2 regions of the Terribacillus sp. JSM ZJ617 genome follow, and region 1 is predicted to be linked to the other one. Evidence: riboswitches for the same ligand, from Rfam matches in the RefSeq annotation. Region 1 holds a riboswitch; the other holds the start of a gene.
The links. A riboswitch is a leader RNA that binds a small molecule or an ion and turns the genes downstream of it on or off. The one in region 1 is predicted to bind glycine.
Positions count from the first base shown of each region.

Region 1 (16,278 bases):
TCTTGACGGTGGATATCTTTAATGAAGGTATAGATATACCGAGTATTAACCAAGTTGTGATGTTGCGTCAAACACAATCCAGTATCATCTTTATACAGCAGCTAGGACGAGGTCTGCGGAAGCACGATTCAAAGGAATATGTGACGATCATCGATTTTATCGGAAATTACAAAAATAACTACCTAATCCCGGTAGCGCTCTCCGGCGAAAGCTCTCAAAACAAGGATGCGATCCGTCGCCGGATGAAGAACACTGACTATATTAAGGGAATCTCGACTGTTAATTTTGAAGATATTGCTAAGAAACAGATTTATAAATCTATTAGTGATAGCAAACTGACAGCAATGAAGACATTAAAAGATGCTTATACTGCTTTAAGAAATCGATTGGGTAGGGTTCCTTATTTGCAGGATTTTATTTTGCACCACTCCATAGATCCAGATGTACTTATTAAAGCTAAGGATAATTATCATCAATTCTTGATTGCTGTAAAAGAAGAAGTACCTCAAATCACGGATTATGAAAACAAAGTTTTAACAATGGTCTCTCAGGAGTTACTAAATGGAAAAAGGCTCCATGAAGTAGTCTTATTAGAGATGTTAAGTGAGCGCTCAGAAGTTTCCTTTGAGGAGTATCGAAGTTCACTTGCTGAAAAAGGATTATCATGTGATGATGCTACCATTACCTCCGTGCTGCGTATACTGGATCTATCTTTCTTTAGTCAAACGAACCGTAAAAAATATGGTGAATGGCCACTTGTTGAATTAGAGAGCCATATTCTGAAGATAAGGAAGGAAGTAAAAGAAAGTATTAACACGAATAATACTTTTGCTAAACTTCTTAAGGATGTCCTATTAACTTCTATAGAGAAGAGTAAACAATATGACAACAATATACTCACACGCTACGAAAAATACACACGTAAAGATGCATGTCGTCTGTTGAATTGGGATAGCGATGAAAGCTCCACAATCTATGGTTATAAAACAAAACATCAAACATGTCCTATTTTTGTGACGTATCACAAAGACGAAGACGTAGAGTCCAGTGTTGCCTACGAAGATACCTTTTTAAATGAACAAACATTTAAATGGTATACCAGAAGCAAACGTACTATCGCTTCTAAAGAAGTAGCAGAAATCATAAATGCGGATGATAATAACATCGATATTCATTTGTTTGTGAAAAAAGATGATGATGAAGGATTAGGTTTTTATTATTTAGGTCAGGTTCATCCAGATAAACAAACTGTTCAGCAGGAAGAGATGAGAAGCGGAGAAGATAAAGTTATTCCTGTAGTGACAATGAATATGATTTTGGAAGAGCCGGTGGATAAGAAGATTTATCGGTATATTGTAGAGTAATAAAGGAATTAAGACTGTATCTTAAATGCACCTCAGCCGATTATTCTCGGCTGAGGTATTTTAGTGGGAGCAATGTCCTTTCAACTTAGACAAGGCTATAGATCTATTATCTTAACCTAGAGTTATTTATTAACCTCCTTCATCAACGAAGAATGATAATGCAACAAATTAATAATCCTCCGCGCCATCTCTGAAGGCGTTGCGTCATACCCTGCCCTAATCCATTCCAATATCCAGCCATAAATACCATAAGCTCTATAATGAGTAAAATAGTCCGCATTAATCTCAGATGCCTTATCTCCTATAAAGGAGAATTTATTTTGGAAGATATCCTTTAGCACCTCTAACAAAGCTTCGCGGATTCCTGGTATCGGATCTTGGATAACAAGTAAGTCATAGTAATGGTTGTTATCCTTCATATACTGAAACACATCTGTTTCATTTGGATTCATCTTCGTTAAGTCGAGGATGGGGTTATCGCGAACTGGTTTGCAGAATTCATAACAAAAACGCTCCATTTCCAGTTCGATCATTTCCTTTGCTAATTGCTCTTTGCCGTCGTAATGTACGTAGAAGGTTGTACGGTTGTAATTTGCTTCCTCTACAATATCTTTTACTTTGACTTTGGAATAGCCTCTTTCTAAGACTAGTTTTTGAAACGTTGCTATTAGCGTGGCTTTTGTTCGCTCAATTCTTCGGTCTGTTTTCGGCATGATTTTCCCTCACTGTTACTTTCGTTGAAATATATTACTTTTAGACATTTTATTTTTTTTGTCTAAAAACGATACACTGTTAAATTATGTGTTGAAAACCCATACATTTTCGTTTTTTCAATGATTGATACGTTCTTAACTGATTCTTTATACTTAGGTTAATTATATTATAAATCTTTTTAATATAATTGAAAAATGTATAACTGGGGGAATTAGGATGGAAATCCAAGCAATGTTAACTACGGAAGAAAGCGATTTCAACAAACAGACACTGCAGTTGGATGAGCCAAAAGCTGATGAGGTGTTGGTACGGATTGTTGCTTCGGGTGTTTGTCATACAGATGCAACTGTTCTTGATGGCTCGCTGCCAGTACCATATCCGGCTGTACTAGGACATGAAGGTTCAGGGATTGTAGAAAGAGTAGGCAGCAATGTTACTACTGTTGAACCAGGGGATCATGTCGTACTAGGATTCAGTTATTGCGGTCATTGTGATAACTGCCTGGAAGGTAATGCAGGCGGCTGTGAAAACATGATGGAGCTTAACTTTGCAGGTAAAAACAAATATGGTGTATCACCAATTCATAAAGATGAGCAGGAAGTGTCACAGTTCTTCGGCCAATCTTCTTTCGCTACGTACAGCACAGTAGATGAGAAGAACGTGGTGAAAATCGATAAAGAGGCTGACCTTCGTCTATTGGGACCACTTGGCTGCGGTCTTATGACAGGCAGTGGTACTGTCTTGAACTCCCTGGCTCCAGAAGCTGGTACAAGCTTTGTTGTATTCGGTACAGGAGCTGTAGGTCTATCTGGTATGATGGCTGCGAAAATCGCTGGCTGCTACCCAATCATCGCGGTTGATATCCATGACAGCCGTTTGGAATTAGCGAAAGAGCTTGGCGCAACACATACAATCAACAGCAAAAACGAAGATGCTGCGGAGAAAATCAAAGAAATTACTGGTAAAGGTGCACATTATTCCTTGGAAACAACAGGTGTTCCAGAAGTTACACTAGCCGCAATCCGCTGCCTACGTGTGAAAGGCGAATGTGCGACAGTTGCCGTCGGTAAACGTGACCTGACAATCAACGTTACGAATGAAATCATGACAAAAGCTGTAACACTGAAAGGTGTTGTAGAAGGCGATGCTGTACCGCAATTGATCATTCCGAAACTAGTGAAGTTCTACCAAAACGGTCAATTCCCATTCGATAAATTGGTGAAATTCTATGAAATGGATGATATCCAGCAGGCATTTGAGGATTCAGCGAATGGATCTACTATTAAACCGATTTTAATTATTGATAAAGAATACCAAGCTTGATTAACGTAATTCTATTCCAATTAAGAATGCTCAGCGGCTATGTCGCTGAGCATCTTTTTGTGAATGTGCTAAATTAAAATATTTTACCGGGTCCGCCATATCCGAGAATCTGTTTCGTAACTGTTTGTGTATACCCATCTGCAGAGAATACATGCTTATACCGAATTACAGCATATACAAAAAGACGAGAGTTAATCTCTCGTCCCTTAACTAGGTAAACTAATTACATAATTCAGTTTCTATTTGCGATATTATGCCTTGTAACCAATCAATAGGTTCCTATCCAAGTGCAGGAAAGTAAATTCCATCGGCACTTTCTTCAATAAAACTATTTTTCTCTTCTTTAGTTAGTGTGCTATTGATAAACTCCTTAAGAAATAAAACGGCATCCTTAAGATATACTATTTGTTTCCCTTAAAAATTCCTCAAAGGCATGTTCAGGTGATTCTATATCCTGATGAAAGGTACCTCCAAGGAATTCAAAAACATCTTCATTTTGTTCATTTTCATGATAAGCCACACTCGAGAAGACTTAAATAGTTAATCTAAGGGGCATTGATTACTGCTTTCCTTGTATTTAATAAATATCTATTCTTTGACATTCAAAAGTTATGAAGTCATCTTCAAGTATATCACCGGGTATCGTATCATTATCTAATTCTATAAGTAAATTCCCTAACATGACTTGCAGATTTTCTTTATCATGTAGTTTACAAGTTAATCTGTAAGAAAAGTGGTCATTAAGTTTCTCTATATAAGGAATGTTATCTTTGGATTTAACTAACTCTGTAACATTGAAACAATATAAGGACCCATCCAATTCGTCCCCAATTTCACATTGGAATGGTTGTGAAAAGCACATTATATTGTGGGCACCATCTGATACAATTACCTCTGCCTCTAGGGCTTCTTGGGATAACCAAATTATATTAATAATTTGCATTGGTTGTTTTACCTTTTTGTTTTTTATCTTGAAAAATTTTTTACTTTGTATCAAACCTCTATTTCTTCTCATAATTCACGGATAGTTTTATTTTCTATTCGTCCTTTTCTAAATAAATCCCCTGAAGTTTTGAATGTTTGGGAGGAACTATCTTGAACTCTCGTTAAATAAAAACCTTCATTATTTCTGCTAATCCAATAACCTTCGTTTTTGTAGTAAAATTGAAACTCTTCACCCATTGCTACTCTTTGGGCGAATTCATCAAAATTCATATTATATTTGATGATATAATCTCCCTTTTATTACTTTTCATAAAAGAATTATGATTTTATTATCGATGGTATTTTAAGCAAGAGAACTATAAAAGAATTAAATCTGTAACCTTTGTTCTATCGCTTTCACTTCATCTCTTACTTCGTGCTCATTAATATACATTCGGTATTTCGAAATCCTCTTCATAAGGAGAGAATCTTGCAGTAATAGAACTTAATTCTGAGAAGAGGCTGTTTTCAAGTTTACTTAGATCTTCATAGTCAATTTCTACGTCATATATGCGAGTGAATTCATTGCAAAATGTAATGGTATTATATTTGCCATATGTATATTATTTGATATTTAAACAAGGTATTCTCTGTTTAATCGTGCAACTTAAAATATCTCGATAGGTTATTCAGATATATATCATAATCCTCGTCTTTACATTTGTTCATAATATTATCTAGAGATAATTGCACGTTTCTAATATTAAAATCTTTCATCAAAAGATAGCCATGTCCTATTTCTATATCAATTTTATCCAATACTTTATTTAATCTTTTTGGGCTTATAACACTAAAGGTAAGCATATCTGACGCTGCTGGTATATCCTGTTCTCCTACGTCAATTTCAAAAGAAACGATGAAATCGTCCGCGTCCTCACCCCAATCTTCAATATCTTTAACTATAGATTTGATTTCTAACATCTTTTTTTCCACCTTTTTAGTCTAATATATCAACATGCACATTTCTCAATTCTGTCTTTGAACCTACTACTGTTTTTTCGTTTTCAGTAAAATTTGCTCTCCACATCTTCTCTTTGGGTTTATACTGAAGTCTAAAAGCTTTCATTTTATCCTTACTTTTATAACCAATGAAGTTTCCGGAAGTATCATGTATTGCCTCTGCATCCTTTCCAGCCCAGTTTTTACCTGCATCTAATGCATTATTTCTGGTCGTACTTCCTAGTGTTGATAAACCTTTAGGGGATTTTTTGACTCCAAGTAAAGTTTGACTGCTGCTAAGATTATCAACGTAACCTTGATGCCACCATTTACTTTTTCTATTCTCCTCATCTCGATTTTTTAAGCTGTTTTTTGAAGTTTTTCTATCCTCAAGGTCACTCAGCTTATTTTTCACCTTACCACCATCTGCCTTCTTAGCAAGAAATCCACCATTCTTCAACAAGACCGGCTTAATATATTTCTCTCCAAACTGAAAGGCTTGTTGTCCGGGATTAGGAGGAGTTAGAAGAGAGAGGCCAGCTTTAAATCTTTTCGATTTAGGGGCTTTTGAATTTAATATTGTACGAATATCATCAAGGCCTTTTTTAACTCCAAATTTAAATTCCGATTTTATGCCTTTTCCCCAAGGAATTATAAATGCTGCTGCTAATCCCCTTTGCCACCAAGAAGATTCTGGATCAAATAGGGTAACGAAATCTTCTGTGAAATAGTTCACAGTGTCTTTCCATGCGGGACCTAGTATATCCATTACGATATTTGTTTCATCAGACGGCTGACTTGCTCTAGGGTTAGGGATTTTACCAACGAATTCAAAACGGGGACCATCTTGAGTAGGGTACTCTCGGATAATCCTGCCGTCTTTTAGTGTATGATAACTTCCATTCCACTCGTTATAGTAATCCATAACAGATTCTGTAGTTTTGACAAATGGAAACAAAGAGTTGAATTCGTCTTGTGTAATTTCAGCCTTCTCACCAGTCGCAAGAGCATTTCTGCCTCTTGCCATCATTTTAAACTCGTTATGATAAGAGGAAAAAACACTATTAAATTGGCTTACATTGAAATTGTCTACAGTAATATTATTCTTGTCAATCGCACTCTTCAGCTTAGACACATACGTTTTCAGCTGCTGTATATCGTCCTCAGACTTATCCAGCTTGCTGGTAGCATTCGAGTCCATTTCGTACATATTATCTACTGTCTTGTTAATTCTCTTTTTTGCCTCAGCAACTGAATCTAGGAATGTGTCATCTTTTACATGTGATACGGATGCAAGATCACTTACACTATTAAGCTGTTGATTAATCATGTTAGTTGTAGCAGATAGACTTTCCTGTGCCTTCTGCATTTTATTAGTCAGTTCGTCTTCTAAGAATTCCTGGCGGATAAAGCCACTTTCATTTGGTTCGAAGGAGAGAACTTGCTCATTAACGGTGCCTAATGCTTCTTCATATTGTACCAAAAAGCTTTCCATAAATTCGAGGAAGGGTTTGTGCGTTTCCTCAAAAAAGGAGCGGATGGAATCGGCTGTATTGCCTTCAAATCCATCGTGAAGAGTCGTAACACCATTGAGGGCTTGTTTGACCTGTTCTACACTTTCCTTTGTTTGTCTGATAAATTTCTTTGTGCTTTCAATCTGCTGCTGGATGTCCTGTACATCTAAATTTTTAATTTTCTTCACCGCCTGATATATCCGGAGCTGTTCTTTACTTGTAATTATAATAAAGGAAAATTTTGGTGAAAGGGGAAATAGCAAAAACACTTCCTTTTTACCAGAACTAAAGAGTCGTTTTTTGGAAAAACACTACAGAAGTCTTAGGGGCTATAAGATGGTTATATATTGGTGATAAAGCTAAGAGAAAGGATCAATCTGGAAAGACTTCTTATTACTAGGGGTTTAATAAAAAATTAGCCATCCTCTAGTAGGAGGATGGCTAATTCTATTAAGATATCTGCTCCTTAGCATCTACTTTCTTCTCACCACTGCCCATTTTCGCAAAAATATTAGCCAGAATGGAACCTGAGATATTATGCCAGACACTGAAGATAGCGCTTGGTACAGCGGCCAGCGGGGAGAAGTGTGCTGTTGCAAGCTGGGCGCCTAATCCTGAGTTTTGCATGCCTACCTCGATGGATGTTGTTTTGACTTTGGGCAAATCCATTCGCAGGAGCTTGGCGAAGGCGAATCCGAGTAGGTAGCCGAGCACGTTATGCAGCACGACGACACCGAAGATTGCTAGTCCGGTTTGTGCGATTTGTTCTTGGCTATTGGATACGACGGCTGCTACGATCCCCATAATTGCGACAGCGGAGACTAGCGGCAGTACTTTTACGCTTGCTTGTGCTTGTCTATTGAAGAAGCGTTTCACTAATAACCCCAAGACAATCGGGATGATGACAACATTCACTATAGAAATAAATAAGGAGACAGGACTGACTTCAATCCATTCGCTCGCAAATAAAAGAATGAGTGCAGGTGTTACGATTGGTGCGAGAACGGTTGTGACTGCTGTGGCCGTAACGGATAATGGCACATCACCTTTGGCTAGGAAGGTCATGACGTTAGAAGACGTTCCGCCAGGGCAGCATCCTACGAGAATGACGCCGACAGCAACTTCTGGAGGTAATTGCAGCCCTTTTGCCAAAGCAAAGGCAAGCAGCGGCATGATCAAGAACTGTGCGACCACGACTGCCATAACTTCAAATGGACGTTTTACCACGCCTTTAAAATCACTTGCTGACAAAGTCAAACCCATACCAAACATAATGATTCCGAGCAGCGGGGTAATAAGCGGGACAATCCATGTAAATCCTGCCGGCAGCATAAAAGCTATTACCGCAAACAAAATGACCCAATACGCGAAGGTACTTCCGACAAACTGACTAAATCGCTCTAACGTTTTCATCATCCACCTCTTCATTCACTGTTTGTGAGATTGTATAACACATCATAATAAATTTCAATATTTAAATTTTTCAGATATATATGGGGGTATCAACTGTTAAACCATTGGTAGTCAAGGCATTGGTATAAGGGGGATACATGCCAGTACAAATATCGGGATTTCTAATAACTATTTTTTGTTTAAGTCATTCTATCTTTTCAAAGTATGAACTCCTCATTTGTACACCAAATTAATCCAAGGTAAAGTATTCCAAATAGGTTTTTCCTTACTAACAGTAGTAGTTAAATGGAAGACCTCTGGTATAATATGTGGGTATAAGTATCCATTGGGTATGAAGGAATTTATGATAATAGTAGCAATGAGTTATGGGTTATAAATCCTATAACAAAAGGTGTAATAATTTATACATAGTCTGGAATAGTACATGATGCTGAACCTCCAAATGGTGCGGTGAAAGCAGCTATTACAATACATGGACATGGTTGAAATAACACACAAAATACAATCCATGATGTGGGTTTTAGCAGTTAGGAGTTTAGTTGGTATGATTATTGGTATATTAATATGTGCCATCGGTTTACTGCCGTTGTTTTTAGCATGGAGCATAGGCAAAGTTTACAATGAAACAAAGTTATCGGTGGGGATGATCATATCTATGATCTTAATCACGATCTGGCAGTTAGATATAGGAGTTCTGTATTTTAAGGATGTGCTGTCAGAGGATATTACATTATTCCTGTTCAAGCTGTTTCGTGCAGGGCCGATGTTCACCCTTCCCATGGTATTGTATATGGCTTATTGGATTATCAACAATCAGCCATCCGTCACGGAAAAAACGAATAGGCTTACGAAAATGTCCTATGCTCTTTTTACAAAAAAAGCACTAATTGGCTTCACTATATGGAGTCTGGTTGTTTATTTCATAAGCTGGACGAACTTGGGAGTAACTGGGTTGGTCGTTGCCAATGAAGGATTCACTGGTACTCACTATTTTCCTGAGTACGGACCGCTTTTATGGGTCTATTTCCTGCACATGGCTGGTATTGTATTTTTCTTGTTAGTGGTATGTGTATTATCATTAAGAATTCGAAACTCATACTTTAAGAACCTCCTTATGGGTTTTTCATTCAACGCATTGCTGCTAATTGTATCAGGATCTCTAAACAACATTCTTCTAACTGGCCTTCTAGCAAGCAGTATTGGTGTCATTATATTTTCAGTGGGAGGCCTGCACGTCTTCATTAAGTTCAATGTAGACTTGAAAAACCACTCATATAAATTAATGGTAAAACAGAAAAAACTAGACTATACAGGTCAGCTGACTGGCAGCTTGATTCATGAAGTGAAAAACACAAACTCCATTATTAAAAGTTTTTCGAGTATGCTGGAAAAAAGTGATGATCTAAATGAGAGGGATAAGCGGACATTGGAGATGATAGGTAAATCATCCGAACATCTAGATCAACTGACAGATAATTATAGTGCATATATGAAGGACTCTGCATTAGCCTTTAAAACAGAGGATCTAGCGGAGATTATCCAAGAGTCTATTGATTTTTCAGCAGGGATGCTTCAAGAAAATAAGGTCGAGCTGGAATTCATCCATAACTATTCGCCACTGAGTGTTTATCTGAATAAGACAAACTTAAAACAAGTCTTTATCAATCTCATAAAGAATAGCGTCGAGGCAATGTCGGAAGACAGGCCGGAAAAGAAGATATCTATTAGAACAGACATTAATGATAAAAATATCATCATACACTTTATCGACACTGGTAAGGGCATGCCCCAAGAGAACTGGGTAAGTGTATTTGATCCGTTTATCTCCTTGGGAAATAAAAAGCGAGGAATGGGATTGGGTCTTCCCTTTGTGAAGAAAATGATGATTGAACACTTAGGAGATATAACGATAGTCGAAAGTTCGCCAAGTGGTACGCATTTCAAGCTTGAAATACCGCAAGAAGGAATGCTGCATGGTTGTAACTATCAAAAACAAATCAGATAATATCGATTCGATATCCCTTAGATATGGAGGATACTCCAGTCTGAAATTAGGAGAGAAAAGCGCTCAGCCTCGTAGTGTTGAGCGCTTTTATTTTCGTTTGCACGTGAATATTCGTTAATGTAAGGTCTCGAGCATCGAACTGAGTCTGCCGCAACTGAACGGAATACATCTGATATAATGTACAGGCATAAGTTATAAAGGGATATATGAGAATAGGCAGCTGAAATTATGGTTTAATAGCTCCTAATTCGCGTAATGGAATCCACATTACTTTCGTACAAAAGAACATAGTCAAATCCATGATGTGGATTTCAGCAGTTAGGGGTTAGCAGGTATGATTATTGGTATATTAATATGTGCCATTGGTTTACTGCCATTGTTTTTAGCGTTGAGCATAGGCAAAGTTTACAATGAAACAAAGCTGTCGACAGGAATGATCATATATATGATCCTGATCACCATTTGGCAGCTGGATATCGGAGTTCTTTATTTTAAGGATGTTCTGTCGGAAGATATGATTCTATTTCTATTCAAGCTGTTTCGTGCGGGGCCGACATTCGGGCTCCCTATTGTATTATATGTAGCTTACCGGATTATCAAAGACCAGCCATCAATGGTGAAAAAGAGGAATTGGCTGACGAATGTTTCGTATGCTTTTTTCACCAAAAAAGCACTGATTGGCTTCACGATATGGAGTGCTATCGTGTATGTGATAAATTGGACGGACTTAGGAATAAAAGGATTGACTGTTACCCAGGAGAGGTATACTGGTGTTTACTATTTTCCTGATTATGGGCCGCTATTTTGGGTGTTCTTCATACACATGGCTATCATTGTGATTTTCTTAGTAGTTATGCCTGTATTGTCGAAGAGAATTCGGAATTCACACTTCAAGAACTTCCTTATGGGTTTTTCATTCAATGCATTGCTGCTGGTCATACCAGGAATTCTGAACTTTTTTCCTTTAACCGGCGTTCTTACTAGCAGCATTGGTGTAATACTATTTTCGGTTGCGAGCATGCATATTTTTGTAAAGCTGAATGTAGATTTGAAGGCTCATTCTCATGAATTATTGGAAAAACAGAAAAAACTAGACTACACGGGTCATTTGACTGGCAGTTTGATTCATGAAGTGAGGAACACAAACTCTATTATTAAAGGTTTCTCAAGTATAATGGACAAAAATGGTTCCCTGGATGAAAGTGATAAACGGAAACTGAAAATGATAGGTGATGCATCTGACCATTTAGAGCAGCTTACAGATAATTATAGTGCGTACATGAGGTCGTCAGCATTGATCTATAAAACAGATGATCTTGCGAAGATAATCCAAGAATCCATTGCATTTACAGACGGAATGCTGCAAGAGAACAAAGTTGAGTTGGAGTTCATAAATATCTATTCACCACTGAATGTTTATCTGAATAGTGCAAACTTAAAACAAGTATTTATAAATTTGATCAAAAATAGCGTGGAAGCAATGCCGGAAAACAGGACAGAAAAGAAGATAACAATCAGCACAGAGATTGATGATAGGAATATCATCATACACTTTATCGACACTGGGGTGGGTATACATCCTGAGAACTGGTTGAGTGTATTTGATCCCTTTATTTCGCTGGGAGATAAAGAGCAAGGAATGGGATTAGGTCTGGCGTTTGTGAAGAAGATGATGACTGAACACTTAGGGGATATAAGTATAGTCGACAGTTCATCGACTGGCACGCATTTCAAGCTTGAAATACCACAAGAAGGCATGCTGAATGGTGGTAAATAAAATCCTTGGATTCATGAAGCATTTGATAATATGAAAAAGGAAGCTCAACATTTAGCGTTGAGCTTCTTTTTGTTTCAACTACATCTGAATATGCGAAACCCCAACTTATCTTTATTTCGCTGCATGATTTCCTTGTGTTTTTCCAATATCTCTAACAATGCATCATCGATAGATTCTGATAGGGAGTAATCAGCAGCGTTCTGTTCATCAACCTGATCCAATGTTGGTTGGTATTTCGTTATATCAACTTGCTGAAATCCAGCTTTTCTAAAGGCTGTCAGCCATTCATCCTCCGTTAATAATTGTGGGAAGCGATAAAAATCCACAATAGAAGACCGTTCTTCTTCTGAAATTGTTTGCTCCAATACAGTTTCGATTGCGAATAATCTTCCGTTCGGCTTCAGCACTCTTTTGAGCTCACGAATAGCGGAGGCAACATTGGTAAAGGAAAGGACGGATTCGGAGAGGGCCATATCAAAATGCTTATCCGGGTAGGGGAGATTTTCAGTGTCTCCGTGTTTGGCTTCAATCGGTAGATTTAAACTTGAGAACCTTTGCTGGGCTTTCTCCACCATTATGCTGCTGTTGTCTAAGGCACTAACACTGGAGCCGAATTGCTGAGCTAGGTAAGCAGCAGTTTGCCCCGTGCCGCATCCTGCGTCCAGAAGTATTGTATCACTACTGATTTTCTCCTCATCCAAGATTTTCTTCGTTAATTGTAATCCGCCGGGATGGGCGCCACCCACTCCAAATAATGCGAGACAATCAAGATATGTGTAATTCAAACGTAACCCCTGCCTTTATATGACATCATTGCAATATGCTATGAATACAGAAAAGTTTTGTGCCAATAGTCTTCATACTGAATAAATTGGTGGTGTTAGGGGGGAGGAAATGAGCGTAATCAGAACGGATGAATGGCTGCTTGAAAATTATGAAGATCCACTCGCACTTTGCGAGAAGCTAACTGCACTTTTTGCTGACGCTTCTGCAGCTGAAATATATGATTACTTCATACGGCATGGCATGTACCGTCCGATAAGGAAAAAGCGTAAACAGCTGGATCAAAAGGTGTGGGAGATCGTGCGGCAGGACGAGGCATTTCTGCAAAAGGAGTGGGAAGGTCCGGATATACCTATCTATATCTTCCCTTCAGATGCCCGTAATAAATGGCTGCAAAAGCAATTGGGCGGTAAATCCGGTTTAGCATTCAAGGATAAGCTCTTTTTATTTTTATCACCAGAAAATACAGAAGAGGAGATAAAAGCAATATTCACGCATGAGTATAATCATGTTTGCCGACTGAATCGCTTTGATAAGAGCGAAGAGATGTACACTTTGCTGGATGCGATTGTATTAGAGGGGATAGCTGAAAATGCTGTTACGGAAAGATTGGGAGAGGAACTGACTGCCAGGTGGGCATCGTTTTATCCGGATAAGAAAATCGAGAAAATGTGGTCTGATTATATTGTTCCGAAGCAGGAGCTTTTGCCGAAGGATGATGAATATCAAGCTATTTTATTTGGTCATCGCAGGTATCCAAAGATGCTAGGGTATTGTGTTGGTTATCATGTAGTCAAAAATTATATGGAAAGATACAGCTTATCCAGTGAAGACTTGCTGTCTGTCGAAGCCAGTGTAATTGCCGGAGATATGTAAGGGTTTATGGAGCTTATGCTTACATATCCTGTGAGAACTCCGGAGACATGGACATGAAGAAAGCCCGGCTGCACCAATTCCAGGCTTTTTCATGCTGTCATACGGTAATCAAATTTATATGGAATACGGCTATATAGTCAGATCCAGAATAGAGAAAGCAAGGCTATTCCTGCGATGGCTCCAAAAGCTACTCCAAAACCAAAGCCAAAGCCGCGCCCAAAACCACCGCCATAACCGCCGCCATACCCATTTCCGTAGCCTCCGTAACCGAAGCCTCCTAGATTTCTGGAGCGGCCCATAGGCTGCAAATATACACGATCCCGGTCTACCCGCTGGATGATTCCTCTATGGACTTTTCCGTCATGGCAACGGATTTCAACAGCTTTACCGGTATACTTTTGGCATAATGAACGATATTGTCCAACTGACATATCTTCACCTCCATTATTTTAGGATACAGGGTATTATATGTCCTTGATAAAATATTGAAGGGTACAAGTATCTTAGGGGTTTAGCGGAATCTTGGTGAACAGCACATAAAATGCTGAAATGCTGGTGTTAGTAGAAATGACGAGCCCGGAGACGAAATTAGGATTTGACAAAAAATCTAACAAGGAATAGAATAATGACTATTCAACAGAATCTAAATAACTTAATAATAGAGCTATGAATGCTATGGATCACACTATAGCAGGAGCAGCTTCTGGAGAGACCGCCATTTGCGCGGCGCCGAAGGGTTCACAATCTCAGGCAAAAGGACAGAAGAGTATCGGATATGTATTTGTGTTGTGCTGCGCGCGTATGACCAATAGTATTTGTTATTCTTGTGATCAAGAGATTGGAGAGCCTCCAATCTCTTTTTTTATTGGGTTGAAATGAAGGAGGAGCTAGAGTTGGCACAACAAGAGTTAAAGAGGGACTTATCCAATAGACATGTACAGCTTATCGCTATTGGCGGTACGATTGGTACCGGATTATTTTTAGGATCTGGAAAAGCAATACAGCTGGCAGGTCCCTCTATCATCTTTGCTTATTTGATCGTAGGTATAGCGCTGTTTTTCGTGATGCGAGCACTAGGGGAACTGCTGTTATCGCAAGCAGGCTATCAATCTATTACAGACATTGCCGAAGACTATCTCGGACCTTGGGCATCGTTTTTGACGGGATGGACGTATTGGTTTTGCTGGATCATGACAGCGATGGCAGACGTAATAGCTGTCGGGGTGTATGTGAACTATTGGTTTGATATCCCGCAATGGATACCTGCACTTATCTGTGTAGTCGTTTTATTAGGGCTTAATCTATTAACGGTAAAGCTATTCGGGGAATTGGAGTTTTGGTTTGCCTTGATCAAGGTAGTGACGATTCTTGCGCTAATTGGAATAGGTATTTTTCTGTTGGTGATTGGATTCCAGACAGATGCAGGAACCGTATCGGTTACAAATTTGTGGGAGCATGGCGGACTGTTTCCAAATGGAATCTCCGGCTTCTTGCTAGCCTTCCAGATGGTAGTCTTTGCATATGTCGGAGTGGAACTGATTGGGGTATCAGCAGCCGAAACAGCCAACCCAGCTAAGAACATCCCATCTGCGATCAATAAGATACCATTACGAATTCTATTTTTCTATGTTGGAGCACTACTCGTTTTATTAATGATAAACCCATGGACAGAGCTGAATGCAGCAGAGAGTCCGTTCGTAAAAACATTTAGTTTGGTTGGTATCCCAATCGCTGCAGGTATCATCAATTTCGTCGTCTTAACATCCGCAGCATCAGCCGGGAATAGCGGCATGTTTTCCACAAGCCGCACCTTATATAATTTAAGCAAGCAAGACCAGGGGCCATCCCAGCTTGCTAAACTGAATAAAAAGCACGTCCCAGCGAATGCCTTATGGCTATCAGCGATTGTCGTATCAGTAGGAGCGCTCTTAAGCAAACTCATCCCAGAACAAGCCTTTGGAATTGTCACAAGCATTAGTGCTATCTGTTTTATCTGGGTTTGGAGCATCATTCTTATCTGTCATATTAAATATAAGAAAACACGTCCGAAATTGCAGAAGAAATCAACATTTAAGGCACCATTTACGCCGTTTGTGAACTATGCTGTGCTGGCGTTGTTTGCAGGGGTTCTTGTTATTATGTTGGTTGCTGATGAGACACGGCCCGCGTTGTTGCTGACGCCGGTGTGGTTTGTTTTGTTGTTTGGGTTGTATTGGGGGAGAGTAAATAAAGAATAAAAAAATTATATAGTAAGTAAAGTGAGAAATGATATCTAGCTGAATTAGTTTGATATCTAACAAACATAGATAGAATTACCAACCCAAGGATCGGTGATTCTATCTAACTATAAGTTAAGTTTATTTAACGAATGACCACAGCATAACGTAAGAGTAGTATCTCAGAGTACCAGTTTTAAGGCATCAACTAACATCGCATCGAAGGATTCGAATGATTGAATGTGCGTGCCGGAGGGCTTATCAAGTTCTACATATCTGGTTTCTTTTGTGTCATAAGCGTACCACGCGGTATCAGAGTCACCAAAAAATATATACTGCTTCTGCCAGTCATTTTCATACCACAATTCGT
Region 1 is NZ_JBISEQ010000001.1:307,775-324,052, forward strand. Features, by position in the region: gene ACH6C1_RS01550 (DEAD/DEAH box helicase) at 1-1,364, shown strand, start outside; gene ACH6C1_RS01555 (TetR/AcrR family transcriptional regulator) at 1,487-2,077, opposite strand; gene ACH6C1_RS01560 (NAD(P)-dependent alcohol dehydrogenase) at 2,295-3,401, shown strand; partial or broken gene ACH6C1_RS01565 (contact-dependent growth inhibition system immunity protein) at 3,684-3,921, opposite strand; gene ACH6C1_RS01570 (hypothetical protein) at 3,979-4,398, opposite strand; gene ACH6C1_RS01575 (hypothetical protein) at 4,413-4,583, opposite strand; gene ACH6C1_RS01580 (Imm8 family immunity protein) at 4,980-5,306, opposite strand; gene ACH6C1_RS01585 (ribonuclease YeeF family protein) at 5,323-7,026, opposite strand; gene ACH6C1_RS01590 (bile acid:sodium symporter family protein) at 7,289-8,251, opposite strand; gene ACH6C1_RS01595 (sensor histidine kinase) at 8,796-10,256, shown strand; gene ACH6C1_RS01600 (sensor histidine kinase) at 10,591-12,033, shown strand; gene ACH6C1_RS01605 (class I SAM-dependent methyltransferase) at 12,108-12,818, opposite strand; gene ACH6C1_RS01610 (DUF2268 domain-containing putative Zn-dependent protease) at 12,928-13,692, shown strand; gene ACH6C1_RS01615 (LSm family protein) at 13,830-14,123, opposite strand; glycine riboswitch at 14,386-14,464, shown strand; gene ACH6C1_RS01620 (amino acid permease) at 14,586-15,929, shown strand; gene ACH6C1_RS01625 (YrhA family protein) at 16,091-16,278, opposite strand, start outside.

Region 2 (16,278 bases), on a different contig from region 1:
AAACAAGCCAACAAAGTTGAAGCGGGTCAAAAGTGTTACACTTATATGAACAGCTATAAAAAATCTTTGAAAATAAGCGCCTGCTTGCTATAATGTAAGTTGGAGTATCAGCAGATGGGGGAAATGACATGGAAGCAGTACTAGTTATTGGAGTTGCACTGATTGTATTCATCGCATATAGTGTAATCCGCTATTTCATTCAGAAGAAACACCTGAAAACTCTTACAGAGGAAGAATTCAAAGCTGGATACCGTAAAGCGCAGCTGATTGATGTACGTGAGCCGAAGGAATTCGACGGCGGACACATCCTAGGTGCACGGAATATCCCACTTACCCAGCTTCGCTACCGTTTGGCTGAAATCCGCAAGGACAAGCCTGTTTATATGTATGACCAAAACGGTACACGTACTGTTCGTACTGCAGCAATGCTGCATAAAAAAGGCTATCAGGATCTTAATCAGCTAAAAGGCGGTTTCAAAGCCTGGAGCGGTAAGATCAAACGTAAAGGTGATTAAAAGAGCTTTGCACATTATGTGTGCAAAGCTCTTTTTTCATTCTGGTGTAGGTGTATAGCGAAGAATCGGCTTTCTGGCGGCAGTCGTTTCATCCATTCTGCTGACGACTGTTGTATGCGGCGCCTCTTGTACAATCTCTGGGTTATGTTCTGCATCTGCAGCAATATCCAGCATCGTATCAATGAAACTATCCAATGTTTCTTTCGCTTCTGTTTCGGTTGGCTCGATCATTAGTGCTTCCTCAACATTGAGCGGGAAGTAAATAGTCGGTGGATGGTACCCGAAATCAAGCAATCGTTTCGCGATATCAAGCGTACGGACACCCAGCTTTTTCTGTCTGCGCCCGGAAAGAACGAATTCATGCTTACAATGCTGGGTGTATGGCAGATCGAATGCTTCACTCAAGCGACGCATCATGTAATTCGCATTCAGGACCGCATATTCACTTACACGTTTCAGTCCTTCTGGTCCCATCGTCCGGATATACGTGTACGCACGTACGTTGATACCGAAGTTTCCGTAATATGGCTTCACTCGTCCGATAGAATCTGGACGATCTTCGTCAAGGATGATTCCTTCCCCTTGTCTGCGGACAACCGGCTTCGGCAGGAAGGCTGCAAGCTCCTCCGAAACGCCGACAGGACCCGATCCTGGTCCCCCGCCGCCATGCGGGCCGGTGAATGTTTTATGCAAATTCAAGTGCACAACATCAAAGCCCATATCTCCAGGTCTTGTATAACCCATGATGGCATTCAGATTTGCACCATCATAATACAATTTACCGCCTGCTTCATGGACAATCTTGGCCATTTCCAAAATATCCTTTTCGAACAGACCGAGTGTATTCGGATTCGTAAGCATCAGCGCTGCTGTATCTTCTCCAACGACTCGACGCAAATCCTCCAAGTCAACTAGTCCTTCTTCATTTGATTTAACTGTTACTGATTCGAATCCAGCAACAGTTGCCGAAGCAGGGTTTGTTCCATGCGCCGAATCCGGCACGATAACCTTCGTACGCTGCGTCTCGCCATTCTTCTCATGCAAGGCACGGATCATCATCAGTCCAGTCCACTCTCCATGAGCTCCTGCTGCAGGCTGCAAGCTAACCTCGTGCATACCGGTAATTTCCTTCAGCTGCTCTTGCAGATCGAACATAAGCTCCAGTGCACCTTGTGCCGTTTTGTGATCCTGATACGGATGAACGTGGCTGAATCCATCCATTCTGATGACATCTTCATTGATTTTCGGATTATACTTCATCGTACAAGAGCCGAGCGGATAGAATCCGGAATCAACGCCATAGTTTCTTCTTGAAAGAGCTGTGTAATGCCGGATGATCTGCAGCTCGCTCAATTCTGGAAGCGCTGCTGGTTCGCTTCGAATATATTCTGACTCGAAAACTTCTGAAAGATCCGTTTCCGGAACATCCAGCGGCGGCAAGCTGTATCCTGTCCTGCCTGCTTTCGTTTGTTCGAATAACAATGGGAAATCAGTATTGTTTTGCATGGACTGCAGCCACCTCTCTTACAAATGTATCAATCTGTTCTTTTGTGCGCTGCTCCGTCACAGCTACAAGTATGTGGTTCTTCAAACGATCATCAATCCGTCCCAAGTGATACCCCCCGATAAACCCTTGTGTAACCAGATGATCATTCAGTGCATCCGCATCATCTTCTACTTTAATTACCAATTCATTAAAGAAGGCACCTTGGAAGATGACTTGCAGCCCGTGTGCTTCAAGCTGCTTTTTCATATAAAGTGCTTTTTGGATATTCAAGTGAGCCATCTCAGCTACACCTTTTTTGCCTAGTGCACTCATGGCAACTGAAGAAGCCAAAGCATTCAATGCCTGATTGGAGCAAATATTCGATGTGGCCTTGTCCCGGCGGATATGCTGCTCACGTGCTTGGAGTGTCAGAACGAAACCACGTCTGCCTTCCTCATCTTTCGTCTGTCCGACAAGTCTTCCTGGCAGCTTGCGCATCAATTTCGCTGAGCTTGCGAAATAGCCGCAGTGAGGACCGCCGAACTGCGCCGGGATACCGAATACCTGTGTATCCCCAACAACGATATCTGCTCCGAAGCTGCCTGGCGGAGTCAAGAATCCTAAAGCCAACGGATTGCTGGAGACAACCATCATCGCTTTCGGCTGTGCATCTATGATTTTGCGAATAACAGCTAACGGTTCGACCTGTCCGAAGAAATTCGGATATTGCACGATGACACTAGCCGTATCCTCATCCACAGCTTCTTCCAGTGCTTCTAAATCGGTCAAGCCATCCTTATGAGGAACTGTGACAATTTCCAAATGCTGCCCTCTTCCATAAGAATCGATCACTTGTCGAGATTCCGGATGAACCGCTTCTGATACAATGATTTTCTTCTTCCGCGTATGGCCAGCGCTTAATGTCGCTGCTTCTGCAAGTGCAGTTCCGCCATCATACATGGAGCTATTCGCAACATCCATTCCAGTCAGCTCAGCAATCATCGTCTGGAACTCAAAGATTGCCTGCAGCTCTCCTTGGGAAATTTCAGGCTGATACGGCGTATAAGCTGTATAGAATTCAGATCTCGATATAACATGATCCACAATCGAAGGAATGTAATGATCGTACACACCAGCTCCAAGGAAGGAAGCATGTGTTTTCATCGTCACGTTACGACTTGCCAAAGCTGCCAGTTCAGCTTTCAATTCCCCTTCACTTTTCGGTTCCTTGATCTGAAGCGGTCCCTTCAAGCGAACTTCCTCGGGGATATCAGAGAACAGCTCCTCCGTGTCTTTCACGCCTATCGTTTGAAGCATTTCTTCTTTGTCTTGCTCTGTCATCGGTAAGTACCTGAAATCCATGCTGTATCCTCCCTCTATTTCCGTTTATAGAATGGTGTTGCAACTACCTTGGCTTGCAGCCGTTTCTTTCGTATCTGCACTTCCACCAGACTGCCTTCTTCGACAGCATCCGCTTGTACGAGTGCAAGGCCGATATAACTATCCAGTGTCGGTGACTTTGTTCCTGTCGTTACCTCACCGATTTGTTCGTCACCGCTGAAAATTGGATAACCATGGCGCGGTATCCCTTTTTCCTGCATTTCAATGCCGACGAGCTTCCGGTTCGCTCCGTTCTCTTTTTGCTTCTTCAAGGTCTCTTTTCCGATGAATTCGGCAGACTTATTCGTTTTCACTGCAAATCCAATTCCCGCCTCGATCGGCGTAATGTCCTTCGACAACTCATTCCCATACAGCGGCAGATTCGCTTCAAAGCGTAAGGTATCCCTTGCACCCAAACCAACTGGCTGAAGATTGTATGCTTGACCGTTTTCCAGCAAAAGCTCCCAGACAGCTTGCCCGCTTGCAGCCGGTCCGTAGATTTCAAAGCCATCTTCGCCAGTGTAGCCTGTGCGTGAGATTAGGAAATCTCCTTCCGCCCCTTCCAGATGCACTGGAAAAGCGAATCGGAAAAATGAAATTTCCGACAATTTTTCATCTGTCAGCTTCTGCAGTATTTGCTCTGCATGAGGTCCTTGCAGGGCAACTTGCATATAAGCATCTGATTGATCTTCGATACTGACACCATCTCGTTTATGAGAAAGCAGCCACTCCAAGTCCTTTGCTGTATTGCTGGCATTCACAACTAGCAGATAACGGTTCTCTTCCAGCATATAAACGATTAAATCGTCTACTGTTCCGCCATTTTCATAACACATGACACTGTATTGCGCTTTATTCGGAACGAGCAGTTCAATGTCATTTGTCAGGACAAACTGCAGAAAGTCTTTGCTAGCTGGTCCTTCAACCAGAATCTCACCCATATGGGAAACATCGAACAAACCGGCCGCCTGCCGCACTGCATGATGTTCTTCCTGGATGCTGCTGAAATGGACTGGCAGTTCCCATCCCCCGAAATCGATCGTCTTGCTGTTTGCCTCGTAAGCAGGATAAAGCGGGGTTCTTCTCAACTCACTCATCATCTTGCTCCTCTCTTATGTACCTCGCAACAAAAAACAGAGCCACCTCGAAAAAGCTTTGAGGGGCTCTGTCCATTTACCAGAAAGTTTCTTATCGTCCTTGGACCATAGTTGCTTCTTGGGTGGCTTCTACTACGGAAGCACTCTCCAGAGTTGCGTCGTGCTGGAGTTCTTTTGCCTGAGAGATTCACTCAATATTTGCTCCTTCGGCGCCGCTGTACAGCGGTCTCTCCTCCAACATTCACTCGCGGTTTATGAAATTGGAAAACGCGGGCATACTAACAGACAATCAACCTATAAAAAAGCAAAATCCAAACATTTTAATAAAAAATATTGATAATGTCTGGTTTCAGCCTCATTATAACATAACATTTTTACGATGTGTCTACCTTTTTAAGCTTTTTAAACGAAACTCCGAAGAATAAGGAGATGAAATCACAATGCAGGTGCATATAAAAGATGATAAACCTTTCCTCGACATGATGGATGATAAATTGCAGCAAGAAGGAGAAACAGCATCATGGGAGCATTTCAAGATGGCTTATACAGCGGCCAAGGAAACGAATATCGATACATTTACCGGGTTGGTTGCACCTGGCTATCTGCCGCATATGACCTTCCATCCCCATCAGCTGGAAGCAAGCCGGCGAGTTGTGGAAGAAATGAATGGACGCGCCATCCTGGCAGATGAAGTTGGTCTGGGGAAAACGATTGAAGCAGGTCTCGTATTGAAAGAATTAATGATACGAGGCTTGGTGAAAAAAGTACTTCTGCTCGTGCCGGCATCTTTAGTGAACCAATGGGTGAACGAATTGAACACAAAATTTCATATTCCGGCAGCCTCCCAGCGTAAGCAATATGTGTGGGAGCATTATGATGTGATCGTCTCCTCCATCGACTTGGCAAAGCGCTCCCCTCACCGGGAGATCATTTTGGAGCAGGACTATGATTTCGTGCTGATCGATGAGGCGCATAAACTGAAAAACAATAAGACAAGAAACTATGCGTTCATCCAATCGCTCAAAAAGAAATATTGCCTGCTGCTGACTGCAACGCCTGTCCAAAACAAGCTAAGTGATATTTACAATCTTGTATCCTTGCTAAAGCCTGGCTACCTTGGCAGCTACAAGCAATTCAAAGATACATATGGAGATGACCGAAGAGATGCAGAAGAGCATCATTACTTGAAGGAGCTTATCCGTAAAGTGATGGTCCGCAACCGACGGGAAGAAACGGGACTGCAATGGACAAAGCGGAAAGTGGAGACGATTTGGATTGATTTTACCGAACAAGAGCGACAGGTATATGAAAATATGCAAGACTCCACCAGTGCTGCAGCAACCTTTGCAAAAATAACCCTGCTCCGCGAGCTATGCAGCTCCAGGGAAGCGGCATATTTGTCCATGAAAAAGATGGTCGAGGAAAATCCGGAAACCGGTAATGTGTATTTGCCCGTTATGAAAGAGATTGAAAAGCTGCCGCAGCATAGCAAGGCACTGAAAGTGGTCGAGCTGATCAAGGCTGCTCCTCCAGGAGAAAAGTTCATCATCTTTACCGAATACCGGGCAACGCAATTTTACTTGCAGTGGACGCTGAAGCAGCACGACATATCCTCCGTTCCATTCCGAGGTGGGTTCAAGGCCGGTAAAAAGGATTGGATGCGCGAGCTGTTCGAAAAACACGCACAAGTACTGATTGCGACCGAAGCTGGCGGCGAAGGTATCAACCTCCAATTTTGCAGTAATATGATCAATTATGATTTGCCATGGAACCCGATGCGGCTGGAGCAGCGCATTGGAAGGATCCATCGTTTTGGTCAGCAGAAGGATGTACAAATCTATAATTTTGCCGTACGGAACACGCTTGAAGCACACATATTGGAATTGCTTTATAAGAAAATCAACTTATTCGAGCGGGTAATCGGGAATCTAGATCATATCCTTGCCGAACTGCAAGTTTCCGATGTGGAAAAAGAGATTAAGCGGATATTTGCTGACTCCCGTTCCGAAGGAGAAATAAAAGTAAAGCTGGATAATTTGACTGCGGTAATCACCGAGACGGGTGAACAGCTGGAAAGGGATAAATTACATGGATAGACAAACACTCCACCAGTTTCTGCGGAAATTTTTCCTATCTAACGGCTGTCAGCTTCTTGAGGAAAAAGAGGGGCTGCTTCGGTTCCTATTGACTCCAGAACTGGATGAAGAATTGATGAATCGGCCGTTTTATTGGCGCTATAAGAAAAGACTTGGCCAAGAAGGTGATCCTATGGAGCTCACCCTTCTGACCGACCCAAACGAGACAGCTGAGAAAGCAGAGCATATTCATTTCGGCAGCCCTCGACTGCACAAGATATTCCGTCTGATCCGCGACTCCGCCCAAGTAGCTCGTCTTTATGAAAAGGTAGATACAGCTTCCCGGACACCTTTATACCCGTGGCTAATCCGCAACATGAGCGTCCACTTTTCCGGTAAACGCAAACGTACGGAAACACATTCTGTTGGCTTACAGTTACTGAATGGCCAGCTCGCAACCGATTGGATGGAGAACTTCTCCCAGGTGGAATTCAGACAGCAAATCAGCGATCAATGCTATTGCCTCTCCCCTATCATCCGATACCAAAGCGGCTACCAACGGATAAGCAGCTATATGCATACCTATCTGGATACTATTGATGACAGCTGGGTGAAAGAAACAGCAGAAACGCTCAAACAAGAAGAAGAATTGCTGGCACACTTTTTTGATCAAAGCGCTCAGGAAGAGCTCGAAGAAGAAATCCGCGAAGAAAGAGCTGCACTATATAAGAACGAGCTGGATGCAGTGCATAAAAGACTAGTCCCATCCATTCAAATGGAGACAATCAATGCCGGCATCTTCTATCTATCCGAAGAAACCGTACAGAAACTGCTCCATAAAAAAGAGGCCTGAATCATGTTCAGGCCTCTTACTTTTTACGACTACGGAAGAACAGCTTGAAAGCAAATGGCAGAACACCAAACCACTTTCCGTGCAGCTGGTGTTTTTCTTTTTCCTTCTGTTTCTTCTCCTGCTTCGGTGCATCCATCTTTTTCACCAGCTCCTGGGTTACGAATCGGAAATAATCATTGGAAGACATGTGCTTAGCCCCCTCTACTTTTACTAGTAGCGTGACCAATTTCATTTCGTTCCATACAACATACGTGAAGTTCTCTTTCTTAATTAGCAGAAATGAATTTTGTCCTCCAATGCACTGTGTTTCCTTTATTTTCGCAATATGACCGCTGCTATGACTTTGTAGTATTGTAACTGCAAAGGAGGTGATATAAGTGCTGGATAGCCCTTCAGTTTTTGCGGCTAGTTTGATGGAAGAAGCGATACAGCAGCGGGCGTCAGACATTCATTTCACACCGGAAGAAGATGAAACAAGCGTATTCATACGGATACACGGAAAGCGTGTCCTGCACAGTCGCTTATCGACTCCGAGTTTTCGCAAGCTGATTGCTTACTATAAATTTGTCAGCGGTATGGATATCGGAGAGATGCAAAAACCTCAGGATGGGGCAATGCCATTTTCGTATAAGGGACAAAAGCAATATTCTCTTCGTCTATCTACCCTGCCGCTGAAACAAACAGAAAGCTTGGCAATTCGTATACTTCCCCAAAGTGATGCACCCTTGCTCGACCAGTTGTTTTTATTTCCGTTCCAAATAAGTTCATTGCGGCAACTATTGCTGGAAAGTACAGGAATTCTCCTGTTCACAGGCCCGACAGGCAGCGGGAAAACGACGACAATGTATAGCATCCTGCAGGATTTATTACGAATCAAAGCATGTCAGGCTATCACATTGGAGGATCCGATTGAGAAAAGAATGGAAAACATGCTGCAGGTGCAAGTGAATGAGAAGGCCGGCCTTACGTATCAAGCAGGATTAAAAGCAGCGCTGCGGCATGATCCTGATGTGCTGATGATCGGAGAAATCCGCGATGAATCCACAGCCAGCTTCGCCTTCGAAACGGCAAGGACTGGACATCTTGTCATAAGCACGCTCCATGCCAAAAATGCAGCAGGCGCTATTCACCGCTTGAAGGAAATGGGAATTCCCATAGCTGACTTGCATCATACGTTAATTGGTGTCGCATCGTTGGAACTTCTTCCTATCACAACGCCCCATCCTTCACGTGCGGCCATTATGGAGCTGGCCGACTCTTCACAAATCAGCCGCATGCTGAAAACGAATAAAACATCTTTCCTGACATTCGCAAAACTTAGGAGGAAAGCCTATGCATATGGTTTTATCACGAAAGAAAATTATCAACTTCAAGAAGGATGACAAACTGTCTATGGAACAGCAGATGCTTTTCCTCCAGCAGCTTCACCGACTCAGAACACAAGGATATGATATGGCTCGCTCGCTTGATTTCCTTCACTGGCAGCCGCAATGGCGAACGGCTACACAGACTCTTCAGGAAGGTCTTAGGCAAGGTTTGCGACTGGACGAAGCCTTTTCACACGCTCGTTTTTCATCGTTAATCGTCATTCACTTTTATGTGGCACATCATGACGGAAACTTGGAAGATGCATTGGCAAGAAGCTACACTACAATGCAAAAACAAATACAGCAGCTTACTAAGTTCAAGAAAGTCACTCGTTACCCCATCTTTCTTCTATTGAGTATTCTGCTGCTGCTTCTTTTTGTTAAGCTTTATGTCTATCCTTCTTTTCTAACTCTTTTTGCATATTCTGCAGAATCAGCAACCCTTCTCCGCTTTTTCTCCAATCTGGTGAATTTACTTTTGTATGCAAGCTTACTCCTCGGTGTGATCGGAATCAGTCTATATTTCCTACAAGGATCCTTTAAGAAACGCTGGCCACCCGCAAAGAAACGCTATTACTTGGAGCGCATACCTGTCATTCACAGTATAGCCCGCACAAGGACAAGCTTCCAGTTCGCCATTCAGCTTGGTAATTTTCTTTCAGCGGGACTTTCCCTGTATGAAAGTCTCCAGCTTCTATCAAAACAGCAATATCATGACATGCTTCAGTTGTACAGCAGTGTCTTACTATCCCAGCTGACCTCAGGATATACATTGAAGGAATGTCTGCCAAGTTTTCCACTGCTTGATGCCCAGCTTCAAAGTATTTTGGTGAAAGAAAATGATGTATCATCACAATCAAAAGATTTGCTGATGTATGCAGAGATCATGACAACTAAAATGGAAGATCGAACAAAAACTGTCCTCTATCTGCTCCAGCCTATTCTGCTTTGCATCATGGCACTATGCATCATTATTGTCTATCTATCTTTGCTTCTCCCTATGTTTCAGATGGTTCATACACTATAGAAAGAGGTTAACTGATGCGAAATGAAAAAGGATTCACATTAATAGAAATGCTTATAGTTTTGCTTGTTATCTCCGTGTTGATGATTCTTATCGTGCCGAACTTAGCTGATAAAAATGACCGGGTCCAAACGCAGGGCTGTGAGGCACTATTAAAATTAGCTGAAAGTCAAGTGCAAACGTATAAGATAGACAATGGGACCGCCCCAACCTCGATTGCACAGCTCCAAGATGGCTACTTGACTGAAACGACATGTCAGGGTGGTAAGCGTTCCTTGGTACTAAGCCCTGGAGGCGAGGTTTCTTTAACGAATGCATCAGGCTCATAAACAAAAAGGTTTCAGTTTGCTTGAATTGATTATAGTACTCGGTCTCGCTTCTTTACTGATTAGCATCGGAACAGGTGTGTATTCCCACTTATTTGTGGAAGCAGAAGCAAAACAATTCAAAAATCGGCTGGAACAAGATTTGCTTTATTTGCAGCAATACACGCAATTCGACAGGTCAGCTAAGCTGTACCTAGATAAAGGTAAATATGAAATCTATTCAAGCAGATTGAAGAAAGTTCTGTTAGTCCAGGAAATACCTGAAGGCTATGCGATTACTATTTATCCCAGTGCATTGTCATTCGGGTTCAATCAAACAGGTACAGCACTTGCTCCTGGTAATTTCACTATACGTACTCCTGCCGGAACCGATAAACTTGTATTTCCGCTTGGGAAAGGAAGAGGGCGCTATGAAGAAAGCAGATAATCAAGATGGTTTTCTGCTGCTGGAAGCATTGTTCAGTTTCGCGATGTTTCTGCTGCTATGTACGCTTCTGCTTCCGTTATGGATTGACGTGAAAAAGGAACATTACATTCAGGAAAAACGTACGTTTTATTATAGTCTTCTCCAAAATGAACTCGCAAAGGCCGAACCAAAAGATCAGTATTTTAGAGACGATAAACTATTTATCGCATTAAGATTCAGTATCGAGGATGGACTTAAAAAAGGCTGCATTGACCTAAGAGTAAAAGGGCGAAAGGAGAATCGCTGCCTATATGGTTATCTCGAATAATAAAGGTTTCACGCTTCTTGAAGCAATAATTGCATTGGGCATATTGATTCTGATTCTCGTTTCAGTCCCTCCCCTTCTGACTCCTTTGGTTCAAGACACAAAATCAGAAGCTGTGTCTGTCAGACAGGCACTTCACTTCATATCAATGGAAGTGCACAAAGGCGCTGCTGTAAATACCGCGGAAGATAAGCTTTACATTCAGGATCAGCAAGGTCGAACAGCAGTTTTTGAGCAATATAAAGATATGATTCGAAGACAAGTTGATGAGAAAGGACATGAAATCTACTTGCACCATATTGAAGATTTAGAATTCATCCAGGATGGCAGCTCGATTGTCATAACTGTCAAAGGAAAAGAGGGATTGTCATATGAGAAACGTATTGATATGGAATGAACAAGGGTTCCTTCATCCATTCCTCTTGTTTCTGACAGCTTTCTTTCTGCTCCTACTAACTTCAGGCAGTATGCTTCTTCAAACGAAAGTACAATCGACTGACATGCTTTTCGAACAGTATAAATTAGAGCAAGCTGCATCTATCGCTTTCAAAACAGTCGAAAACCACTATCTTCCGAATCTAAAACCAGATGACGATGATCAAACCATTGAAATCCATAACAAAGCTTTGGAAGCTCATATCACCATTAATAGAGAAGAACAGCACCTACTTGTACGATACGAAATCAAAACAGATGAAAGTCTGGAATCGGTCACTTATTATAAAAAATATCCTACATGACGTATAAGATGGACAATCTAGTGCAAAATAGTCTATGTACGATGGGCTATAGCCAAGTGGTAAGGCAGCGGGTTTTGGTCCCGTTATCGTTGGTTCGAACCCAGCTAGCCCAGTATAAAGATCCCGCCAAAATGGCGGGATCTTCTTTTATATAAGGAAAGGATTCTTCGCCTGTTCTTCCCCTATCGTCGTTTTTGGACCATGACCCGGGTATACTTCATAGAAGTCAGGCAGTGACAATAATTGATCGGTAATACTTTGCATCAAGGTCGGCAGATCACCTCGATAAAGATCTGTTCGTCCAATGCCACGCTGAAACAGCGCATCACCGACGATTGCATACTTTTCTTTATGGAAGACAAGGCTCACACTTCCAGGAGAATGCCCTGGTGTATGACGTACTTCAAATTCGAAATGTCCAAACCTCATATTACCTGGCTTCAGATTCACATCCGCATCTCTCGCTGTTATTTGCTTGACTGGAAACATTTTTGAACCATTCTTACCTGGATCACCTAGCCAATCAGCTTCCTCTTCATGCAGATACACAGGAATATGATAGATGTCCCGCGCATCATCGACCGCTCCGATATGATCGAAATGAGCATGTGTCAGTAGAATAGCCTGTGGTCGCAGTTCTTTCTGTTTGATCCATTCAATCAGTTTGACGCTATCTCCGCCTGGGTCAACAATCAGGCAGTCGTTCTTCGATTCCAGTATGTAACAATTTGTTCCCATCGGTCCAAGACTTAAAGTATGTATTTTCATTTTATTCATCTGCTCCTCCCTGCGATTTCTTTTAAAAAAGGCTCGACAAGCATATATGTGTGTACTACTATATAGTATGTATTTGCCAAGCATTCTTTACCACAAGTATAGCAGGTAACCAACTATTTTGCTCATAGGAGGGCAAGCAAGTGATTCTTTCGATCATCTTGTTTTTTATTGCATTTCTTTGTGTTTGCACACTAATTACAGAATGTAAAAAAAGACAAATGAAACAGGCGATCTTCACATTTATTTCTGTGGTCGTCATCACATTAGTTTCTATTACGAACTTATTATAATTCATTAAAAAAGGATCGCTGCTTATGCAGCGATCCTTTTGTTAACTTGCTTTTTCCTTACCTTCTTGGAAATCGTAGAACCGGAGCAAGTCACCATAGATAATCCGATCGGAGTAATTCAGTTCTTTCGTTACTTGTTCCTGAATCGGTTCACAGACGCTTTCTATCTGTTCACCGGTCTCACCGGATATCTCTGCTTCTTCTCCTTCTATATTGTCAGCTGGCTCACCAGTCAGTCTGTCGTAGCACATATCATTGGTGAACACATAATCCTCACTGATGAAATCTCCATTTCGAAGAGCTGTGAAATCTTTGCGATCTTCTGCAAACACATCATTACCAAATTGGATGTCGTGTTTAGCGTCGATACCCAACAGACTCAGGATGGTTGGTTTCACATCAATCTGGCCAGCTACCTTCTCCATTACCTGACCATTTCCATCGCCAGGAATATGGACGAAGAACGGCACACGCTGGTTTTGGATTTGCTGGTACGGTGTAATATCTTTACCTAAATATTGACTCATCGCTTTATTATGATATTCACTGATGCCATAGTGATCTCCCATCATCACGATGATGGAATCTTCATATTCACCCGATTCCTTCAGCTGCTCAAAGAATTTCTGTACTGCTTCGTCTGTGTAGCGCGCTGTTTGGAAATACTTATTCAGTGTCTGGGAGTTGGAGTCAAACTGATCAATAGTCGCTTCTTCTTCCGGCAAATCGAACGGATGGTGGTTCGTCAAAGTGATGAACTTCGAATAATACGGTTTATCCATTTCCTGAAGGTATGGAATCGACTGTTCGAAGAATGGTTTATCCATCAAGCCCCATCCAACTGTATTTTGGTCTTCTCCTTCGGTGATGACGTCATAGCTGTTTTCATCATAGAAGGTGTCATAGCCCAGGCTGTCATACATGACATCCCGATTCCAGAAGCTGGAGTTGTTCGAATGGAATACCGCAGTTGTGTAATCGCTTTGTCCTAAAATTTCAGGTGTTCCGTTGTATTCATTCTGACCGTGAGTGAAAAATACTGCTCCCCGAGGTAACGGATATAAGGAGTTTTCAACTAAGAATTCAGAGTCAGATGTTTTGCCCTGTTCTGTCTGATGATAGAAATTCTCGAAGTAATACGTGTCTTTGTCTTCTGTCAGGCTGTTGAGGAATGGTGTGACTTCTTCCCCGTTCAGCTCATTGTTGATCAGGAAGCTCTGCATGGATTCAAGGGAGATGAAGATGACATTCTTTCCTTCTGCCTGCCCGAATTTAGCTGACTTCTCTGTTTCCACTTCTTCATTTACATAAGAAAGAATCTCAGGAAGTTCATTTCCGTCCGCAAACACGCGCTGCGCTTCCGTCTTTGATTGCATGACTGCATCATATACATGGAAGTTGAACAAACCGATATTCTTGACCAGATATTCCCGGTCAAATCCGCGTGTAAACAGCTGCGGGCGTTCTGCTTCCGCAAGTCCGATGTTTATTACGACAACCGCAGCTATAGCCGCCATTGTTGATACTTTCTTTCTGCGAAGGTATTCAACCGTCATTGTTTCTTTAAAACGATAGCTGAGGAACCAGATAATAGCCAAATCCAAGAACAGCAGAATGTCCTGTGGATAAATGAGGCTTAATACACTGCCGCCAAGGTCAGCGGCATTGCTTCCTTGCATGAGGACCGGCACTGTAAGGAAATCACTGAAGTGTCGGTAAAAAATCAAGTTGATGTACAAGATGATAGAACCCACGAGGCTGATGATCCGGATATACCGCATCTGCCATTTTCGTGAGAATAAAACGCTGAGACCAAAAGCTAAAAAGGCACTGACAAACGGATTCAGCAGCAGAATGAATTCCTGCATCGCATTATCCAAGCTGATGTTGAATAAGAAACGATAAATGATATACGTCTTCAGTCCAAACAAAACTGTCGCCAAAATATATAATGGTGCAGTGAATGTTCGTTTCAAGTAAAAATCCTCCTCATTATAGAACCAAGCGTAAAACAGATGGCAGCAACTTGCGCTGCTGCCATGCACGCATTTCTTTATTTATTTTGCGGTCTCTTCCAAGTGCTGTTTGACTAAGTAAGCAGCACCGTAGACACCTGCATCATTGCCGAGCTGTGCCGGCACGATTTCACATTCATATGTTGTACGCGGCAGGGCAGCTTTCACGAACGCTTCCCTGATAGGTTCCATCAAAGCATCCCCTGCTTTGGATACGCCTCCCCCGATGATGATGCGGGAAGGGTTGGTAAGGATAGCAGCGTTAGCTAACGTTTTTGCCAGGACGCTGGTCGATCTGTCCACAATCTTTTGCGCTTCTGCATCATTTTCGGCAGCCAGCTCGAAGACGTCTTTGGAAGAAACGCGACCGTTTTCTGCAAACCTTCTTCCCAAGCCGCTCTCTGGATGCGCAGCAGCAGCCTCTGTTGCCAAACGGCTGATACCTGTCGCAGAGGAGATAGTCTCTAAACAGCCTTTTCGCCCGCAATTGCACGGGGCACCATTCTCTTCGACGGTGACATGGCCGATTTCTCCTGCCGTACCATTTATTCCATTCACGATATGGCCATTAGCAATGATACCTGCTCCAACACCTGTGCCTAGTGTGATGGCAATGATATTATCCTGCTGTGCACCTGCACCTCTCCACACTTCGCCGAGCGCAGCCAAGTTAGCATCATTGTCGATGAAAACAGGCAATCCGGATAGTACGCCAAGCTCAGCAGAAAGAGGGAAATCACGCCAGCCGACATTGACTGCTTCTGCGATGACACCGTTACGCGGGACAACGAACCCTGGTGCTCCGACACCGATGCCTTGGATTGTTTCCTTTGCAATGCCACGTTCTGTTAGCTTTGCTTGGATTGTTTCCCAGATCTGCTTCGGTATGTGCAGACCTTGCTCATATTTATCCGTCTTGATCTCCCATTTTTCAACTAGTTCGCTCGTTCCATCGATGATGGCGAGCTTAATTGTTGTGCCGCCGATATCGACACCGACCAATAGTCCGTCCTTACTCATTGTTTCCCGCTCCTTCTCGACTATCCGATAAAGCACTTATCTCTTTTCTAAGAATCAAATTTGCTTGTCCATATTCCTCTAATGACAATAGGTTATTGTCATACAGCTCCCGCAGCTCTTCCAGCATCATCGTCAAATCGAGCTTGCGGTCTCCGATGTATACGAAAATACCATACGTCTTCAATAGCTGCATCACATCATAAACCGTTTTCATACACATCACCTAAGTTATTATAACAACCTTCACGTAAAATTGAAAATGATTTAAGACTACGTTCACACCTTCTTAACAATATGCCTTAATGTAAAAAAAATAACCTGAAGCCGGTTGACTTCAAGTCAATTCTTTACAATTAAAACATATCGCTCTTCAAATAAGCATCCAGCAAAGTATATGTAGCAGTCAAAGCACTTTCATGTGTGCGTTCAAATGCATGGGATGCAGCAATACCAGGTCCGATAAGACCGTGGCGGATATCGTATCCTGCACGTATCGCGGCTGATGCATCCGATCCGTAGTATGGATATATATCCAGCTTATATGGCAGACCATTGGATTGAGCGAGCTCTGCAAGCTGTTCT
Region 2 is NZ_JBISEQ010000002.1:624,742-641,019, forward strand. Features, by position in the region: gene ACH6C1_RS09380 (rhodanese-like domain-containing protein) at 129-515, shown strand; gene gcvPB (aminomethyl-transferring glycine dehydrogenase subunit GcvPB) at 552-2,021, opposite strand; gene gcvPA (aminomethyl-transferring glycine dehydrogenase subunit GcvPA) at 2,005-3,363, opposite strand; gene gcvT (glycine cleavage system aminomethyltransferase GcvT) at 3,378-4,478, opposite strand; glycine riboswitch at 4,635-4,723, opposite strand; gene ACH6C1_RS09400 (DEAD/DEAH box helicase) at 4,919-6,574, shown strand; gene ACH6C1_RS09405 (YqhG family protein) at 6,567-7,406, shown strand; gene ACH6C1_RS09410 (YqzE family protein) at 7,423-7,593, opposite strand; gene comGA (competence type IV pilus ATPase ComGA) at 7,784-8,788, shown strand; gene ACH6C1_RS09420 (type II secretion system F family protein) at 8,739-9,800, shown strand; gene comGC (competence type IV pilus major pilin ComGC) at 9,815-10,126, shown strand; gene ACH6C1_RS09430 (prepilin-type N-terminal cleavage/methylation domain-containing protein) at 10,110-10,550, shown strand; gene ACH6C1_RS09435 (hypothetical protein) at 10,534-10,857, shown strand; gene comGF (competence type IV pilus minor pilin ComGF) at 10,841-11,251, shown strand; gene ACH6C1_RS09445 (hypothetical protein) at 11,226-11,594, shown strand; tRNA gene ACH6C1_RS09450 (tRNA-Gln) at 11,637-11,707, shown strand; gene ACH6C1_RS09455 (MBL fold metallo-hydrolase) at 11,742-12,371, opposite strand; gene ACH6C1_RS09460 (LTA synthase family protein) at 12,703-14,637, opposite strand; gene ACH6C1_RS09465 (ROK family glucokinase) at 14,719-15,696, opposite strand; gene ACH6C1_RS09470 (YqgQ family protein) at 15,689-15,910, opposite strand; gene ACH6C1_RS09475 (M42 family metallopeptidase) at 16,050-16,278, opposite strand, start outside.
Region 2: another riboswitch for glycine. It lies ahead of gcvT (glycine cleavage system aminomethyltransferase GcvT); the one in region 1 lies ahead of ACH6C1_RS01620 (amino acid permease).